Regions from separate parts of the Plantactinospora sp. WMMB782 genome, predicted to be linked through region 1. Evidence: riboswitches for the same ligand, from Rfam matches in the RefSeq annotation. Region 1 holds a riboswitch; the other holds the start of a gene.

Region 1 (3,187 bases):
CGTCCACCCGGGTCGGCGGCACCGCCGCGCCCGGCCCTCCCGCTCGCGCTGCCGGCGACGGAACCTCCGGGCCCACCCCACCCGCTCGCACCGCCGGCAGCGGAACCTCCGGGCCCACCCCACCCGCTCGCGCCGCGGGCGGCGGAACCTCGGCGAACCGGGCCGGTGACAGCGGCGCGAGCGCCGGGTCCGGTACCCCGGTGGTCAGCAGGTCGGCCACCAGGTCGGCGGTGAGCGGGGTGAGCACGATGCCGTGCCGGAAGTGCCCGGCCGCCACCAGCACGTCGGGCCGGTCCGGCAGCGGGCCGAGCAGCGGCGCGTTGTCCGGCGTACCGGGGCGCAGCCCGGAGCGCGCCTCCACCAGCTCGTACTCGGTCAGTTCCGGGATCACCTCGGTGGCCGCCCGGAGCAGCTCGAACACCGCCCCGGCGGTGACCGCCAGGTCGGCGCGCTCCTCGACGGTGGCCCCGACCACCACCTCGCCGTCGGTCCGGGGCACCAGGTAGACGCCCCGGCCGTCGGCGTGGCCCCGGATCACGTGCCGGAAGCCGGGTGTCGCGCCGCCGGGGGCGCGCAGCCGCAGGATCTGCCCCTTCACCGGCCGGACCGGCAGGCCGGTCAGCGCCGCCGTGCCGCAGCCGGCCGCGACGACCGTGGCCGCCGCGTCCAGCTCGGCGAGCTGCCGGACCGGCCGGGGCACCAGGTTCACCCCGGCGCGCTCGGCGGCGACCCGCAGCGCGGCGACCAGCCGGCGCGGGTCGACCTGGTGGTCACCGGGGGCGAACGCGCCGCCGCGCAGCCGGGTGGCGAGCAACGGTTCGCGCTTGCGCAGCTCCGCCGGGCGCAGCGGGGTGACCGGCAGTCCGAGATCCCGCTGGTACGTCCAGAGCCGCTCCGCCTCGGCCAGGTCATCCGAGGTGAGCGCGACGGTGAGCGTCCCCTCGGTCCGATAGCCGAGGTCCATCCCGGTGTACTCGCCGAGTTCGGCGGCGAATCCCGGCCAGCGGTCCGCCGAGGCGACGAGCAGTCCGGTCAGCACCCGTTCGCCGAAGTACGTCTCGGCGACCGGGGCGAGCATGCCGGCCGCCACGTCGGAGGCGCCCGAGCCGGGGTCGTCGTCGTACACCTCGACCCGCATGCCCCGGGCGGCGCAGCGCCAGGCGACGGCGAGCCCGATCGGCCCGCCGCCCACCACGGCGACGTCCGCCCGGCCGGTGCCTACCATCCCGCCGCCCCCGCACCCCGGGCGGAGGTCGGGGATCCCCGCCGGGGGTCCCACCCCGGCGACGGTCCCCGGTCCGGCAGGGGTGGGGGCGCAACGGTGGCGAGTGCGGTCAGCAGTTCGGCGACGGCTCTGGACGGGTCGGCGGCGTTGGCGACGGCACCGACCACGGCCACCCCGTACGCCCCGGCGGCCAGCAGCGCGGGTACCCGCTCGGCGGTGATCCCGCCGATCGCGATCACCGGTACCGGGACCGCCGAGGCGACCCGGCGGATGCCGTCCGGGCCGATCGGGGCGGGCAGGCCGTCCTTGGTGGAGGTGGCGTGGCAGGGGCCGACGCCGAGGTAACTGGCACCGGCCGCGACCGCCGCCGCGCCGGTCTCCGGGTCCCGGGCGGTCGCGCCGAGCACGGCGTCCGGGCCGAGCACCCGGCGGGCGACGTCGACCGGCAGGTCCCGGGCGCCGACGTGCCCGCCCGCCGCCCCGACCGCCAGGGCCAGGTGCAGCCGGTCGTTCACCAGGCAGGTCGCCCCGACCGCGGCGCACCGGCCGGTGACCTCGGCGGCCAGTTCGTACCCGGTCCGGTCGTCGGCGTCGTCCTCCACCCGGACCTGCACGACCAGCTCGGGGCCGGCGACCGCCAGGGCCGCGTCGACCACGGCGAGCGGGTCCCGCCCCGGCCGGGTGTCGGTGATGAGGTGAAGTCGTCCGATGGATAGCACGGCAACACTCCTCCCTGCGCCGGCATTACCCGGATCAGGTTCGACGGTCGGGGGCTCGCAGCCCCCCTCTCAGCCCGGTCCACCGGGCTCCCGTGGGTTACTTGTCGGCGAGCGTACGTCGGCGGTCACGGATCCGTAAAGAGCCGTGACCTAGCGCACAGGGCCGACATCGAAGCACGTGCCGCCGTTCCGCAGCGGCTGAGCGGCAGCGGAGGGATTTGTCTGTCCTATCCGGATGATTCCGCCCCGTTACACAACCGTTACCCGAATTAACCTCACCGTCGTATTCCGACCGGCCAGCACCCGGCCCTAATTTGTTCAATCACAAGGCAAAATTCGACCACAAGGCAAAACCCCCGACCACAGGCAAGCCCTCGACCACAAGGCAGGCCCTGACCACAGGCAAGACCTCGACGGCCGGTGCTTCGGCGAGCGCCGGGCGTACCACCACCCCCGTGGCGGCTTCGGCGTCCGCGCGGGATCCCTCTGTCCTTCCCGGACCAAGGAGATCCTCCGTGTCCACTCCCGGCCGCCCCGGCGGCACCTCGCACCCCCCGCACCCCCACCGCAGACTCGCTTCCGGCCCGCACGGCCCGAGACTCTTCCGTCGCCTGGTCGGCGCCACCGCGGCCGTACTGCTCGGCACCACGGCGCTGGCCCCGACCCCGGCCTCAGCCGCCCCGGCGGCGCTTCCGCAGGCTCCGGCGCGGAACGCACCCGCGATCGCCGCCGAGCCGTTCAGCGTGCTTGTCTTCTCCAAGACGGCCGGCTTCCGGCACGACTCCATCCCGGCCGGCATCGCCGCGATCCAGCAGCTCGGTGCCGACAACGGCTTCACCGTCGACGCCACGGAGGACTCCGCCGCGTTCACCGACGCCAACCTCGACAGGTACCAGGCGGTGATCTGGCTCTCCACCACCGGCGACGTACTCAACGCGGAACAGCAGGGCGCGTTCGAGCGGTACGTCCAGGCCGGCGGCGGGTACGTCGGCATCCACGCCGCCTCCGACACCGAGTACGACTGGCCCTGGTACGGCGACCTGGTCGGGGCGTACTTCGCCTCGCACCCGGCCAACCAGCAGGCCACCATCAAGGTCGAGGACCCCGCGCACGAGTCCACGAACGACCTGCCGGCGCAGTGGTCCCGCTACGACGAGTGGTACAACTTCCGCGAGAACCCGCGCGGCGACGTGCACGTACTCGCCTCGCTCGACGAGCGCAGCTACACCCCGGGTGCCGGGGC
Region 2 (3,187 bases), 820 kb from region 1:
GCAGGGTGAGCAGGAAGGCGAACAGGATCTGCACCCCGGTCTGCGCGACCCGCAGTTCCTGCAACAGGTCGGCGAAATTGCGCTGCCAACGCTGCTTCTCCGTCTCCACGCTCACCTGTGCGCCTCCCCGCCTCGAAGTTGGCAGCAGTGATGCCCGGACGGAGCAGACGCGAAACGCACGCACGTTCCGCCGGCCGGACGTGCGGAGGCTACCGGCCGTTTCGTGCCGGACTGCCGGCCCTGCCGGTGCTTCTGTCGAACTCAGCCGCCCCGACGGATCCGGCCGGCGTACCGGGCCTCCAGGCTGTTGTTGTGGTCGTCGCTGTCCGGAATGTTGGCCGAGAGGTAGACCGGCGCGGTTTCGCCCGCCTCGACCAGCCGGCGGACCACCTCCACCACGACCTGCTGGGCGAGCAGCGCGGCGGTGATCGACGACACCGCGCCGACCGCACCGCCGCCGGGCAGCGGCAGGGCCGCATCGCCGTACGGGGCGCCGTTGTCCAGCACCACGTCGGCGAGGTCGCCCAGCTTGCGTCCGGACGGGTGCCGGGACGCCACCCGGGCCGAGTGCTGCCCGGAGGTGATCGCGATCAGCCCGTGCCCGTGCTCCTTGACCAGCGACGCGAACTCGACGATCGTGCCGTTCACCCCGGAGTTCGAGGCGATCACGAAGACGTCCCGGGGGTCGACCGGGGTCAGCTCGTAGAGCCGGTGGGCCACCGTCGGATCCCGCTCCAGGGTCGGCCCGAGGATGTCGACCGGTTCACCGCCGCGCAACACCAGGTCCCGCAGGGCGATCCGGTTCGTCGGGACCAGGCCGCCCGCCCGGCCGGCGATCTCCATCGCCAGCGCCTCCGAATGGCCGGTGCCGAACGCCTGCACCACTCCCCCGGCCCGCAGCGCGGCGGTGACCAGGTCGGCCGCCCGGCGTACGCCGTCCCGGGCATCGGCCGCCACCCGCCCGATCGTCTCGCTGACCACGTCGAGATAGCCCTCGGGGCTGAGTGTCACGGTCACGGATCCCTTCGAGAGGACGATCTGGGCCATCCACCCTATCCCGCGCCGTGCCGGGCACACCCCGTCCCGTGCCGTGGTGGGCGCGGCCACATCCACCGCCGCACCGGTGTCGGCGTAGCGGTATCCGGTGTACCGTCTGCGCAACAACAGCACATCCGACAGGGGAGCGCACAGCGCTGAGAGTGCGGGTGGACCCACCCGCAGACCCTCGAACCTGATCTGGGTAATGCCAGCGCAGGGAGTTCGGTCGAGTCTCCAGCCGCGCCGCAGTCCGGGCCGTCCCGGGCTGCGGCGTGCGTCCTGCCGGTTCGTCGAGCCACCGTCTCGACGAACGCGACGACTGGGAGGCCACGCAGTGCAGCAGTCCACCAACACCACCAGATGGCGCACCGTCGACATCGTCGTCGCCTCGGTCATCGCGGTCGCGTTCGGCGTCGTCTTCTGGGCCTGGAACGTGGTCTGGAGCGCCACCGAGGGCGCCTTCACCTTCTTCCCACCGGCCCAGGCGGTCATCTACGGCATCTGGCTGGTGCCCGGCGTACTCGGCGGCCTGGTGATCCGCAAGCCGGGCGCGGCGTTCTACTGCGAGTTCCTCGCCGCCCTCGTCTCGGTGCTGCTGGGCAGCCAGTGGGGCACCGTCGCGATCCTCCAGGGCGCCACCCAGGGCGTCGGCGCCGAGCTGGCGTTCGCGGCGCTCCGCTACCGCTCGTTCCGGTTGCCGGTGGCGGTCGGCTCCGGCCTGCTGGCCGGACTCGCCGCCGCGATCTTCGACCAGTTCCGCTACTACTCCGAGTACGACTTCGCCGCGTTCCGGCTGCCCGTCTTCGTGATCACCGTGCTCAGCGCGGCGGTGCTGGCCGGAGCCGGCGGCTGGGCGCTCACCCGGGCACTGGCCCGGACCGGTGTGCTGGACCGGTTCCCGGCCGGCCGCGAACGTACCCTCGTCTGACCGGCGCGGTCTCGTCGTGAGCGAGGTACGGCTGCGCGGCTTCGGCTGGCGGCACGCCGGCCGCCGGGCCTGGGCGGTCCGCGACCTCGACCTGCGGATCGGGCACGGCGAGCGGGTACTCCTGCTCGGAGCCTCCGGCGCCGGCAAGAGCACCCTGCTGGCGGCGCTGGCCGGGCTGCTCGCCGAGGACTCCGGCGAGCAGGCCGGCACCGTCGAGATCGACGGGCTCGACCCGCGCAAGGCCCGGGAACGGGTCGGCATCGTCTTCCAGGACCCGCAGACCCAGCTGGTGATGGCCCGGGCCGGCGACGACGTGGCGTTCGGCCTGGAGAACCGGGGCGTACCGGCGGCGGAGATCTGGCCCCGGGTCACCGAGGCGCTGGACCGGGTCGGCTTCCCGTACGGGCCCGACCGGTCCACCGCCGCGCTCTCCGGCGGGGAGCAGCAACGGCTCGCCCTGGCCGGAGTGCTCGCCCTCCGGCCCGGCCTGCTGCTGCTCGACGAGCCGACCGCGAACCTGGACCCGGCCGGCGCCACGCTGGTCCGCGACGCCGTCCGGGCGGCGGTCGACGACGACACCACGCTGATCCTGGTCGAGCACCGGGTGGCGGAGTCACTGCCGCTCGTCGACCGGGTGGTGGTGCTCGAACCGGGCGGCGGGATACAGGCCGACGGCCCCGCGGAGCAGGTCTTCGCCGCGCACGGCGAAGCACTGGCCGCCGCCGGGGTCTGGGTGCCGGGGCCGCCGCCGGCACCGCGCCGGGCGACCGCCGGCACCGGAGACCTGCTGCTCACCGCCGACCGGCTCGGCCTGCCACCCCGGCTGGTCGACACCGACCTGCGGGTACGCGCCGGCGAGGCGCTCGCGGTGCTCGGCCGCAACGGCGCCGGCAAGTCCACCCTGGCCCTGCTGCTCGGCGGGCTGCTCCGGCCCGGCGGCGGCCGGCTGTCGGCCACCCCGGAACTGGCCGGCCGGCACGCCGGCAGCGCACCGCACCGGTGGCGGGCGCCGGTGCTGGCCGCCCGGATCGGCTCGGTCTTCCAGGACCCGGAGCACCAGTTCGTCAGCGGCACCGTCTTCACCGAGCTGGCGCTCGGGCCGCGCCGGACCGGCCGGCCGGAGGCGGAGGTCCGGTCGGTGGTGGACGAGCTGCTGGTCCGGCTCCGGCTGGACCGGCTGGCCGAGGCCAACCCGTACACGCTCTCCGGCGGTCAGGCGCG

The links. Region 1 has a riboswitch for thiamine pyrophosphate ahead of thiE (thiamine phosphate synthase). Riboswitches for the same ligand answer to the same signal wherever they lie in the genome.
Region 2: linked by a shared signal. The riboswitch ahead of ACN28A_RS05010 (ECF transporter S component) and the one ahead of thiE (thiamine phosphate synthase) in region 1 are both predicted to bind thiamine pyrophosphate.

What each region holds. Positions count from the first base shown of each region.
Region 1 is NZ_JBMHMC010000007.1:1,510,449-1,513,635, forward strand. It holds partial or broken gene thiO (glycine oxidase ThiO) at 163-1,225, opposite strand; partial or broken gene thiE (thiamine phosphate synthase) at 1,321-1,944, opposite strand; TPP riboswitch at 1,939-2,048, opposite strand; gene ACN28A_RS08720 (ThuA domain-containing protein) at 2,556-3,187, shown strand, end outside.
Region 2 is NZ_JBMHMC010000007.1:688,537-691,723, forward strand. It holds gene ACN28A_RS05000 (DUF6328 family protein) at 1-115, opposite strand, end outside; gene ACN28A_RS05005 (sugar isomerase domain-containing protein) at 262-1,011, opposite strand; TPP riboswitch at 1,168-1,276, shown strand; gene ACN28A_RS05010 (ECF transporter S component) at 1,373-1,966, shown strand; gene ACN28A_RS05015 (ABC transporter ATP-binding protein) at 1,983-3,187, shown strand, end outside.